4 regions of the Alteromonas sp. S005 genome follow, and region 4 is predicted to be linked to each of the others. Evidence: predicted binding sites of a transcription regulator. Region 4 holds the regulator's gene; each other region holds the start of a gene.

Region 1 (3,213 bases), on a different contig from region 4:
GATTTACAGATTTCATAACATTCTCCTTAAGAGATAGAAACGATAATGATTCTTTTTTATTCAGTACCTTAAACGCAAAAACCTGCCCAAAGAGGCAGGTTTTGTGTATTGTTTAAATACTATCTCTTTTTGAAAAAAGATCGAATGAAATGTCTGATTTTCACTTGATCTAGATTAAATAAAATTCAGAGTGATGCCACCAGAGTATAAGCCTCAGACCGTTTGTTCTGCTACAAGTTCACTTTTTAGCGAGGGGGATACCAGGTTTAGCGTAGGCAAATTGTGCAATACGCGTAGTGCTGTGATAGCTATCTAAACCAGAAATACAGGCAGTGTTGGCTTTTTCTAAATCGGCGTATCCGTCTTCATCAATAATGCTCTCTGGCATATGAAGCTCTTGGATTTCTCCAATTACCATTTCGGTTTCGTTAAGCAGTTTTAAATGTTGCGCCACCTTTAAGCCCATCTTGATTTGGCTTTCTTTAACAAACGGAGCACTAAATGACTCACTAAACTGCGGCGTTAAACCTACTGCTTCAAATTCGCTCTCATCTGGAGCATAGCGAGCAGACGTTTGGTGCGCTTTGTCTACCCAATCAGACGACACGTGATTTAGCGTGTAAAAGCCCTGTTGCTTTATATTGCTAAGGGTGTCTCGTACGACCGTGTGTGGGCGCATGATCATCCCGATTAGCGGCGGGTTAGCACCGACATGAACGATAGAGCTTACAATGGCTAAATTGTTGGTGTTGCCGTTTGTAGTACCCACCAATGTCGCCGATTTGAATCCAGACAAACTGTTGACTAGATTAGCTCGGTATCGCTGAGCAAGTTCGTCAATATCGCTGCGTGTAAACTGCTTAGTCATTTTCTCGTTCTGCCTCAATTTGAATATCGTCACCATGCTGATAAGTCGTCAACTCTATGGGTTGGCAGCACACCTGACAGTCGAGTACTTGGACTTGACCCACATCGTTAACCTCATCTATTTCAACGTCGTTAGGCGCCATACAGTAAGGGCAGGAGAAGCCCATGGAACGGGTTAAGCTCATATTTCATTGCCTTATTAATCATGAATAGTGTTTATTACGTAATGCTAAGACGAGTGGATTTTCTTTAGCAAAATACCCCGTTGTTTATGAAAAGAATGCGCTGAGGCAATCGCATAGCCATTATTAAATGGAAGTCTTGATGATGAGCCCTAATAAACAGCAGCAAGGTGAATGAATAGAGGTGATGGTGTGGCAAATAAAGTAGGAAACTGCCCGTGTTGTAATAGAGAAACACGCCTGACTTATCATCACCTTATCCCTAAAAAAATGCACCGACGCACCTATTTCAAAAAGCACTTTAGCAAAGCCGAACTGCAGGACGGTATCTATATTTGTAGGCAGTGCCATAGCGGCATACATCGCTTTTATGATGAGATGACGTTGGCCAAGCACTATTTTAATTTACAACGTTTACTAGATGACGAGCAGCTTTCAACGTTCTTTCAGTGGGTGTCTAAACAGCGAGTTCGAGTTTAATAAATGGCTTGGGTTAATAACGACCAGTAGATTTTAAATATATTCGCTATGGATTTAATTTGATTAACTTGGCTGTATAAATATACACTATTGATGTTTTCATAGCTATAGATTCCTCATGCGAAAAGATTTACCGCCACGTTATTACCTCACACATTTTCACGAGTTCCTCAAATTCTTTGAAGGTGCTAACAGTATGCTTTTAAGTGATGAGGCAGCAGATTTTGTTGAGCGTTTTAAGGCATTAGACGATGACAAAAAATGCATTGTGGTGCGCGCTGCAAATCGCAAGTATGCGGTTATTGACAGAACCCAGTTTAACTACAGTGAAATCAACGAACCGCAAGCACAGATAGATTGGCTCATTGATAGCGGGTGGTTTGGCGACCTTTCGAACGCATCGCTTAATGATATCGCCGGCGTTCTAACAAAAGACGCGTTGCTGAAACTTCTTGCTGAATACGGCAGTACGCAGGGGCTAGCATCTCTCACTAAGCCCAAACTCGTGACGTTACTTAACGAACATATTGGTGCTAGAGGCTGGCCAGAGCGCTTTGCGCTTAACAACTATTTGGTGTGTTTGTTTGATAATGCGCTTCGCTATTTACTGTTTCTCTATTTTGGCAACACCAAAAGTCGTTTAAATCAGTTTTCTATGCGTGATTTAGGTGTAATGAGAACCCGTTCTGACTCGGTAACCGACACAGCGCGTTTTGATACTAAAAGCGACGCCGAAGCTTCTTGGTTTTACGCTAATCACTTCAGTCAGTTGGCCTTTTATAACAATGATATATTGCTTGCCATTGCAGAGAGTGAATTACCTGTTACACAAGGTGTATCTGCGAGTTTTTATCGCGACCAGCTGCTTTACGCGTTGGGGCTTAAAGTGTTGGCTTTTGATAGGCCCAAAGGGCTAGACATTTTAAAACTAGCGCAAAGCGATAAGGCAAAAGAAAAGTGGCTAAGAGAAAGCTACAAAGACGGCCAAGAAGATGACGTCAAACAAGTACTAGAAAGCATTATTGATAACCCTCAATCTGATACCCTATTGGCGTTTGCCGAAGATTTTTATGCCCGTAAATACCATAAAAAGCGCACCAGCACGGTTACCGATATGCTTCGAAATGCTAGCCGTACACTGGATATTGATGTAAGCCAAAATCAGCAAGTAGAACGCGGCGTATTGGCCCATTATGCAAGGCAAGACGTAGAGGGCTGGCGTACAGAAAATCGGTTATGGCGCAGTTTATTTGGCCTCACTTTTTGGAAGCAACTTTACGAAGAAGATACGCTGGTTACAGAGTTTGATCGAAGGCCATTATCGCTTAAGCAAAATAACTTTTACGCCAAGTTTGAGCAAAGTATTGAAGCACTGCTGCGTGCTCTTGATAGCAAAGAGAAACTGCGTTTTCACATCCACAAAATGGCCACAATGCACTACGGCAAAGTGAACAGCCTGTTTATGTGGTCTAGTCATTTGCTTACGCCCATAGAGGCCCTGATTGAGCATGGTGCGCTAGATTCTATTTATGCTTTACTTCGCATGATGTGCAAAGACTTCGAAAGCCTTCGAGATGGCTTCCCCGATATTATGGTGTTTGATGGCGCGCTTCGCTTTGAAGAAATTAAAGCGCCTGGCGATCAGCTTCGCCGTAACCAATTGGTTTCCATTCAGCGTTTGCAG
Region 2 (3,213 bases), on a different contig from region 4:
ATTGTCGAAGCGCCGCCCCAGTTCTTGTACCGGCATGGCCAGCAGTTGCTGTACACGGGTAACACCCACTCTTGCCAACGAGTCAATGACTTTAGGTGACAAAGCAGTAATAGAAAGCGGGCACGTACTTAGCGCCTTTTTTATGTCATTGGGTGTATGTAAGTAGGTATTAAATTTATGAAGCGCTAATACTTTTGCGGCCTCAATTGTCCATGCGCTAGCAAAATGATAGCGAATATCTGCTTCTGCCAGAGTTTGACTTAAAGTTTTCCACAGTGGCGTATGACCGCCATAGTAATGAGTTAGGTTATCAAGCCTTACAGCCAGACCGTTTACACTATTTGAGTGAATGTGGTTGTCTAATACGATGTCAGAAGCCAGTGGATAAAGCCGATGGGCTAACTGCGTCAGCATATGCTTTTCGGCTTCTTCACTGAAAGGCAGAATATGCACGTAAGGGCATAGCGCCGCCGCTTGAGCTAGCCCATGCCCAATTTCAATGCCTTCTTTTTTTGCAATATCATTACACTGCGTAATTTTGTTTGTTTTACTGCAGTACACCGCAACGGGAGTATTCGACGGTAATGACGAAGAGCTTTTGTTAGCTTCGCGTCTAGGTTCATTTCTAAGATCGCCTTTAAGCGCTTGGCGGTGCGCATGTTTATTTTTAGCCGCTTTGATGTGGCTGTCTAAAGTGAGTTGATAGCAGTAAATATAGGCCCACAGCATTGTTAGCTCACAGAATGTAAAGCCTGATCGGAAAGCGTGTTATGTGCCATGGCCCATTTAATGGCGTGATTGTCAGGGGTCCACTGATGAGAAATAACAACGTTATCTTTTGGCCACCCATGACGTTGTTTGCGTATGTTCACCGATAAAGCGTGGGGTTTACCAAGTAGTGCAATATCTAAAGTGATGGGCAATGAACTGTCGCTTTGGCTTGGTGTATCAGCTTGTGAGCTTGTTTTTGAATAATTTAACGATGATGCCTGTTGTTGCGGGGGAGTATACAGCAAGCACAGTGCGTCATTATGCGTTGCCGCTACTTGCAGGCGCCGTGCTTCTTTTTGATTTACCGCATTACTCCACAGCACAACGCAATGGCAAGCCGTACTTTTTAAACACTGTTCTGCTGCCCATAAAGACTCCTGCTCAGTACCTGCTTTAACTACGAGTACCTGTTGTGCTTTCAGCCCCAGGTTTTCTAACCATGGTGACTGTAGTAACCCGGGAGGGTTAATAAACACCACCAGTTTATGCGTGCGATGCTGGCAAATAACTCGTTTAAATAATGAAAGCTCACCCACGCCGGTCAGTGAGGCAATACGCACAAGCCCCGTAGAAGCAACGCCACCGTTAAGTGCTTTATCTAGGCGTGGAAAGCCCAGCGAAAATTTAGTTTCACTTTGCTTTTGATTTCTGGCCCGCCAAATTTGGGGATGATTGTTAAGCACGGATAACGATTTATTCATGGCACTCAAAATAAACTGTATTTTTATACAGTATTATAGAGCAGCAATAACCCTTTTCAAGACAAAAGGTTTTTGTCTTGTTGTTTTAACCGCTAACTCACTGATTAGTTTGAAAAGGTAAAAAGATTAAACTTTTAAAAGAGTGGGATATCGTGGAGGGCCGCCTACCTTAACTACATAGTAAAGCGGGTGACCCTAGCACGTCATAGCACTAATGAAGTACTAATGAGAGGAAAAATAGAATGCGAGGTTACTCTTGCGTCGACGGTTCTTTTTGTGATTTTGCTGCAGTACCGCTTACGGTTGCTGTAACGGTTTGGCAAAAAGCTATAAATCCATCGGCGGTATTTTTTGCCCACACCATGCGAACGTTGCTAGGTAGGGCCTTCACCACTTCACGAACTTCCTCAAGAGTGACTTCTTCATTCTGCAACGCTTTATTTAAAGACTCTTCAAGGGACATGCCTTTTTCACAACAAGCCATAATAATGGTTGAAAAGTTGCGCATAAGCGGGTGTAGTGCATTGTATTGAGTTTGGTCGATAAGGCGGCTTTTATAGGCACTTTCAATACGCGTATTAAGATTTTTCTCCAACGCATCTGTAACAAGAACAAGGTTGCGATAAGCATATGTAACCTTGTTGTTGCTCTGTTTATTCGAGTGACGCAATAGCGCCAGTTCTTTCTGTAAATTCTGCGCTCGCAGCACAAAGTAAATTAAAAACAGGATAAGTAATCCAATAATACCAAATGCAACGATCATGTTTATTGTGCCTTTTGTTCTTCTATAAACGTATTGATGTTTTGCTCCAAGATAAACAGTGGAACTGAGCCATTTTCTAACACGGCGCGGTGGAATTTACGCACGTCAAAACGCTCGCCTAATGCTTTCTCTGCTTTCTCTGCTTTCTTGCGAAGGCCTTTAATTTTGATTTCACCAATCTTGTAAGACAAGGCTTGCGCTGGCCAAGAGATATATCGGTCTATTTCAGTATTTACGTTGTGTTCTGAAAGCGCGGTGTTTTCCATCATATAATCAACCGCCTGTTGACGACTCCAGCCCATCGTGTGCATACCGGTATCAACAACCAAACGACACGCACGCCACATTTCGTAGCTTAAGCGACCGAAGTTGTCGTACGGCGTTTCGTAAATACCTGCTTCAATACCCAAAAACTCAGAGTACAGACCCCAGCCTTCACCAAACGCTGAAATATAGGTGTTACGACGTACCATAGGTAAGTCTTCAAGCTCTGCTGCTAATGAGATTTGAAGGTGATGCCCTGGAACTGCTTCGTGCAAAGTCAGTGCAGGCAGCGCATATAAAGGGCGCTTATCAAGGGCGTAGGTATTTACCCAGTAATATCCAGGCTGATCATCGCGGCTAGGGTGAATGTAACGGCCCGTTGTATATTTAGGCGCGATAGCGTCTGGTACAGGGGCTACACCGTAAGGCGTTCTTGGCAAATACTCAAAAAGAGAAGGGAGTTTCGCGTCCATTTTCTTTGCGATAAACGACGCTTCTTTTAGCAAGTCTTCAGCGCTGGTGGCATAGAACTGCGGGTCTTCGCGTAAAAAACTAATGAAGTCGTTAATGTCGCCATCAAAGCCAAGCTCATCCACAATTTGCTGCATTTGGGCGCGAATGCGTTTTACTTCAGACAAACCTAAATTATGGATTTCCTGAGGCGTCATATCCGTGGTGGTGTAATGCTTAGCTCTATTGGCGTAATATGCCACG
Region 3 (3,213 bases), on a different contig from region 4:
TAGGCGTAAACCGCGGTAATCTCGGATTTTTAACAGATATTCACCCTGATGATATTGTTCAACAGCTTGACCTTATCTTTGATGGCGACTGCGTGGTTGAAGAGCGCTTCTTATTAGAAGTAGAAGTTTATCGGCACGAAAAGCTTAAAAGTAACAACTCTGCCGTAAACGAAGTGGTGCTGCACCACGGCAAAGTTGCTCATATGATGGAATTTGAAATTTATATCGATGAACAATTCGTATTCAGTCAGCGTAGCGACGGATTAATTGTCGCCACACCTACAGGCTCGACTGCATACTCCCTATCTGCCGGTGGCCCTATCATTATGCCAAAGCTGGATGCACTAACGCTGGTGCCTATGTTTCCTCACACACTGAGCAGTCGGCCCATTGTTGTTGATGCTGACAGTCAAGTATCGATGAAAGTATCAAAGGTTAACAGTGACTCGTTGCAAGTGAGTTGCGATAGCCATATTGTTCTACCCGTACTTCCCGGTGATGAAATTCGCATTAACAAGAGCGTAGACAAGCTTCATCTTGTTCATCCTAAAGGCTACAGCTATTTCAACGTACTTCGCAAAAAGCTAGGTTGGGGCAGTAAGCTTTACTAGCCTTATTCCCCATTCTTCTCACCTAACGTGCATTTATTACATTAGCCTGTAGCTTTTTCTTAGTCGCTACAGGCTTGAAAAATAAAGATTTTTTAATCTTGTTAAATTTCCCCAGTTAAAACTTGTACTTATAAAAATCTCAGATTTCGGCATACCCGTTGCAACTGTCAAAGTAAGTCGTTGGCACAGGGTCAGTGAAATTTTGACCCTCTTGATGTTTTTCATCGTGCTAATTTATTTGCATTCAATAGGAGATATCATGAGTAACACCAATATCAAATTTACAGCCCCCGGAATGGATAACGATGCTGCTGCCAAAACAATCAAGGTATTGGATCAGCGATTGGTTGCACTATTAGATTTACAGTTAACGTTGAAGCACATTCATTGGAATGTAGTAGGACCAAATTTTATTGGGGTACATGAAATGTTAGACCCTCAGGTTGATGCGGTACGTGAAATGACCGATACCATTGCCGAGCGAATCGCTACACTCGGTGGCGTACCCAAAGGCACACCAAAAGCCATCGTTGAAGGTCGTAGCTGGAAAGACTATGAACTAGGTAAAGGCTTAGTACTTGATCACCTTAAAGCGCTAGATGCCGTGTACGATGGCGTAAATGGTGACCATAGAAAAGCGCTAGAGCTACTCGGTGAAATTGACCCAGTATCGGAAGATATGATCACCGGTCAGCTAGCCGACTTAGAACAATTTCAGTGGTTCGTCCGCGCCCACATTGAATCTGGAAGTGGCGAATTACAGCAATAAGGTTCAACTAATGAATTTTAGATAGTCATCTGGCTATCTTTAATTTAATCAAAGTTGAAACTTCAAAGGAGAGCCTAGGCTCTCCTTTTTGCTATCGAATTTTCACTTAGATTAGTACTGTATAAAGTTCCGTAGAGCACGTATTCACACTAGTTTCACTTCTACAGGTTACTCGTAACCCCACATAATCCACCAAACTTATAACACTGATTTTAATAAGTTTATTAAAGTACTCCTTAATATTTACGCAATTTTTTCTCGACTTAACTTTACACAGCTAAAATACTGTATATATTATCAGTTACTGTATATATCATCATGTTCAACTTATTCGAGTGTGGTTATGTTAGCGCATCTTTCTATTTCAAATTTTGCTGTTGTAAAACAATTGTCGGTTCAACTGGAAAACGGGCTTACTGCAATAACCGGTGAAACCGGCGCAGGTAAATCAATTGCTATTGATGCGTTAAGCTTATGCTTAGGTGAACGTGCCGACGCAAATGCAGTGCGTAAAGGAAGTACGAAAGCTGAAATCATCGCACACTTTTCCTTGAGCGGTAACGCATTAGCTAAAACCTTTCTCGACGAGCATGAGCTCACCTCTGACGAGGATGAAAATAGTTGCTTTATTCGCAGAGTTATTTCTAAAGAAGGTCGCTCAAAAGCGTTTATCAATGGCATTCCCGCTTCACTTCAGCAGTTAAAAGGCTTAGGGCAGTATCTATTGGCCATTCACGGCCAAAACACCCACCTCCAATTGCTTAAAGAAGATCATCAAAGAGAACTGGTCGACGGTTACGCTAAGCATGATGAGCTGTTAGCGCAAGTTACAGAAACTCACACAATCTGGCGTGATAAGCAACGCACGCTAAAAACACTTCAAGAGCAAGCGCAGCAGCGAGAAGATAGAATTCAGCTGTTAACGTATCAGGTTCAAGAACTTGATGAGTTTGCTATTGAAGAAGGCGAGTTCGAAGAGTTGGAAATAGAGCACAAACGTTTAAGCAATGGACAAAGCCTTTTAGAACAAGCGCAGACCAGCGTTTACAATTTATACGAAAATGATGAAGGCAATGCATTATCGGTGATTCAAAGCAGCATTGAACGCTTGGGCGAATTAGAAGCTCATGATGCAAGCCTTACGCCTATGATAGCGTTACTTAACGACGCGGCAATTCAAGTAGAAGAAGCTGCGGGGGAGCTGCGCAGCTACTGCGATCAGTTAGAGATTGACCCGCTTCGCCTACAGCAAGTGGAAGCGCGCTATGCTAAGGCGATGGAGCTGGCACGCAAACATAGCGTGATGCCAGAAGGGCTGTATCAACACCATCAAGAACTAGCCGCCGAATTTAACTCGCTGGCTGAACAAGAAACCCTTTTGGGAACACTTGAAAGCGAAGTAGAGGAAGCGCGAGCAACATACCTAACGGCGACTAAAGGGTTATCTGAAAGCAGACAACGTGCTGCAAATAAATTAAGTAAAGATATTGAGGCTCAGATTCGTCAGATGAATATGCCTCATGCAAAAGTAGATATTCAAATTCAGTACGACGAGCTTAAGAAACCAGTTAGTACAGGTCTTGATATTGTCGAGTTCAAAGTGTCTACCAACCCTGGCCAGGATGCAGACAAGTTAGAAAAAGTGGTGTCAGGTGGTGAATTGTCACGTATAGGGCTAGCTATCCAGGTGATCGCAAGTGACAATCACGCTACGCCTACCATGATTTTCGATGAGGTCGATACAGGTATCAGCGGACCAACTGCGTCTATCGTTGGCGGTCTGTTGCGCAAACTGGGCAAGCAGTCACAAGTAATGTGTGTAACGCATTTACC
Region 4 (3,213 bases):
GGTGAACAGTTACAGCAGTATGATATCGACGGCGTTAATAATATTGCTTTTGGTAATGTAGATGATGACGCTTCGATAGAGATGGTGACGAACAACGGTTACGTATTTGACATTGACAGTGGTACCAACCAATGGCTGTATGGCAGCGGGTTTAGCAACATGTTTGTTGTGGTGGGCGATATGAATGACGATGGTGTCGATGAAATCATCGGTGCTGATAGTTGGAACCATATCTCAATTTACTCAGCAGTATCTAAAAACAGTTTAGCCACGCTGGAACATCCAGACATTTGCGATATAGCCTACACCAATGAAAGCTCAGCTGCTAAAGGGCTCGTGGTGGTATCCGAATGTCAGTGGGGACAGGTGAAAGGCTTTGCATTCGATGCGGGTCAAATTTCTGAGCAGTGGGCTATCGCTCACAACACGTACAGCGCTATGTCACTTCTTATCGATGATTTAGATAACGACAATGTGCCAGATATCATTTGGACTGGTGACAACCAAGTTTTAGTCGCACAACAGAACGCTAGCGGTGAGTATGCATTGGCAGATATTGAAAGTGCGCCGCGCGCTTATAAATATCACGCTGCAGGCTGGGCTCCCTACGGTGACAATGACGAAAGAGCTGTCTTTGTCAGTGACACAAGCAATTACGATTCATCTATTCAAATTTTATCAGTAAACAAAGACGATGAGTTTGCGATAAGTGGCGAAGTTGGTGAAGACGCCTATAACGACAGCAAGCCCGTTGTTACAGACTACAATAATGACGGTGTGGGTGAGTTATTTATAGGGGCGCTGGACTATAATTCGTCGTTCAATGTGGTGAGACTTTCGGATAATTCTGTTCAGTGGACACTGAGTCAAAATCACAACAGTCAAATATCATTTATTGAAGCACTAGATGTGAATAGCGACAGTTACGCTGATGCAGTTGTCGTGGAAAACGATCGACTTAAAGCGTTTGATATTGAAAATCAGGTGCTAATTGACGCGATCAACAACGATTTTTCAATCAACGCGCTGGCTGTTTCAGAAAGTAATGGAGTGCATTATTTTGCTGTCGGGGGGTATCGTTCGTTAAAGCTCTATAAAATGCAGGACGGTGAGTTTGTTGAGTTAAATGAGTTGGAAACTACTTGCGATCAACTGCTCACAGTAAATTTTGATAGCGATAGTGACCTTGAGTTTGTGTGTCTGGACAGAGATTATTCAACGATCAATGTGTATGACGTGACAAGCGAAGCATTAGCATTGAAAGAGACTATAGCGCTGTCTTTTTACCCTCAGAAGATAGCAGCTATACCAACGACATCGTCTAACCAGTCGATCCTCGCCATCCATCAGCCAGATGATTACGACTATTCGTATGATTACTATGACAGCATCGGGTACCAAGTAGTTGAGATTGATAATAAAGGGCATGCGGTATGGCACAGTCCGCTATTGGGGCTGCAAAACGTTGATGGTATGCGTACCCGCAAAAACAGTGATGGAGAGTTGGAGCTACAAATAGGTAACTCGGACATGGCCCTTCTGGCAAAATAAGGATACTGCACTTGTCGCAGACTCATGCGTGTAGCAAAAGACGCGGCAAGTGCTTGTTATTTGTTTTTAGGTGTATATACTTACAGGAACTGTATGAACAGACAGGTCTTTTATGCGCCCACTCACAGCTCGACAAACTGAAGTTTTAGAACTTATTAAAACAACCATGCAAGAAACGGGAATGCCGCCTACACGTGCGGAAATTGCTCGTCAACTTGGTTTTCGTTCTGCCAATGCAGCAGAAGAACATTTGAAAGCATTGGCGCGTAAGGGCGTAATTGAAATCTTACCTGGTACCTCCCGTGGTATTAAGCTCAATATCCCCCTTGAGGATACAGCATCAGAAGAAGAAGGTTTGCCTCTAATCGGGCGCGTAGCGGCTGGTGAGCCAATTTTGGCGCAAGAACATGTCGAATCGCACTACAAAGTCGATCCTGCTTTGTTTCAGCCTCAGGCAGACTTTTTGCTTCGTGTAAACGGCATGAGTATGAAGGACATCGGTATCTTAGATGGTGATCTCCTCGCGGTGCATCGCACGACTGATGTCCACAATGGTCAGGTCGTTGTGGCGCGGGTGGATGAAGACGTTACGGTTAAGCGTTTAGAAAAACGCGGTCGTGAAGTCCTACTTCATGCTGAAAATGAAGAGTTTTCGCCAATTAAAGTAGATCTTGCCAGCGAGCCTTTTGCCATAGAAGGTATTGCCGTGGGTGTCATAAGAAACGCCGACTGGATGTAAGGTTTTAACATCTTCAGCAAAAAGCGGCGCCCTAGCCGCTTTTTTAATGCCTTTTGTTGCTATATTTCTGCTAGTTTTCTTAAGTTAGCAGCGCGCAATACCTCGTCCAATCATGACCTAAAGTATAAATATTAAGCAGCACGCAAAAGCCATTCTGCCTGTGAATGAATTTTTAGGTATGCATTCATTATTTGAAAATTTGTTTGAAAATAAATATCGATAGCACGTTACTCGTTGATTTTTCGCTCAAATGATTGCTCGTAAGCTCACATGCCTTGTTCAAAATGCGCGTTTGATTTTACCCCGTCTCAACAGCTACCAATTTACTCCTTTATTCAAAGCGTAACGTTAGGCTGCCATTGCAAATGATTAAAAATTGAACGCTTCGTTAAATTTTTAACAGAAAAGACTAGACGGCACGGAATTATTGCGCAATTCTTAGACAAAGATTAACAAAATAATAACAATGACTCTAAATTTGTTTTACAAGTTGAGGTTATGGGTCAATCGTTCGCAAACCATTTGGTAGGGCATCGCGCAAAAAAATCAGCGTTTTTGGTCTTGCTATTACGGAGGTGCTGAGTGAAACAACTAACGACCATTATTGCAAAATGGTGTTCTAGTATACCTATTTTGCTTCTTTCCCCATTGCTTCTTGCGCAAGAAGCTAGTGAAGAAGTTTCTTCACTCAATTTAAGACGTGGTGCAACCGATATCAGCGGGCAGGTTTATGACCTTCATATGCTGATGTTCTTTATATGTGTAGGGATTGCGGTTGTAGTGTTTGGGGTTATGTTTGCCTCAATGTATCTACATCGTAAGTCTCGTGGAGCTAAGCCCGCTAATTTTCACGAAAACGTGAAGGTTGAAATTGCGTGGACCGTTGTTCCTTTTCTTATTCTAATCTTTATGGCTGTGCCTGC

Evidence for each region. Region 4 encodes LexA, which represses DNA repair genes until DNA is damaged. Its sites were predicted from a motif close to TACTGTATNNNNATACAGTA; they were not measured.
Region 1: V7R55_RS19055 (exonuclease domain-containing protein) is a predicted target of LexA. The motif match lies at 1,600-1,619, and genes of this name have one in related genera.
Region 2: V7R55_RS07975 (recombinase RecA) is a predicted target of LexA. The motif match lies at 1,486-1,505, and genes of this name have one in related genera.
Region 3: recN (DNA repair protein RecN) is a predicted target of LexA. The motif match lies at 1,664-1,683, and genes of this name have one in related genera.

The regions. Positions count from the first base shown of each region.
Region 1 is NZ_JAZETN010000028.1:9,975-13,187, forward strand. It holds gene V7R55_RS19035 (high-potential iron-sulfur protein) at 1-16, opposite strand, end outside; gene V7R55_RS19040 (flavin reductase family protein) at 239-868, opposite strand; gene V7R55_RS19045 (CPXCG motif-containing cysteine-rich protein) at 861-1,052, opposite strand; gene V7R55_RS19050 (hypothetical protein) at 1,242-1,529, shown strand; gene V7R55_RS19055 (exonuclease domain-containing protein) at 1,648-3,213, shown strand, end outside.
Region 2 is NZ_JAZETN010000004.1:282,772-285,984, reverse strand. It holds gene V7R55_RS07980 (Y-family DNA polymerase) at 1-729, opposite strand, end outside; gene V7R55_RS07975 (recombinase RecA) at 732-1,472, opposite strand; gene V7R55_RS07970 (hypothetical protein) at 1,723-2,235, opposite strand; gene V7R55_RS07965 (DUF885 domain-containing protein) at 2,238-3,213, opposite strand, start outside.
Region 3 is NZ_JAZETN010000018.1:57,544-60,756, reverse strand. It holds gene nadK (NAD(+) kinase) at 1-611, shown strand, start outside; gene dps (DNA starvation/stationary phase protection protein Dps) at 871-1,380, shown strand; gene recN (DNA repair protein RecN) at 1,724-3,213, shown strand, end outside.
Region 4 is NZ_JAZETN010000010.1:40,235-43,447, reverse strand. It holds gene V7R55_RS12570 (hypothetical protein) at 1-1,551, shown strand, start outside; gene lexA (transcriptional repressor LexA) at 1,664-2,290, shown strand; gene coxB (cytochrome c oxidase subunit II) at 2,873-3,213, shown strand, end outside.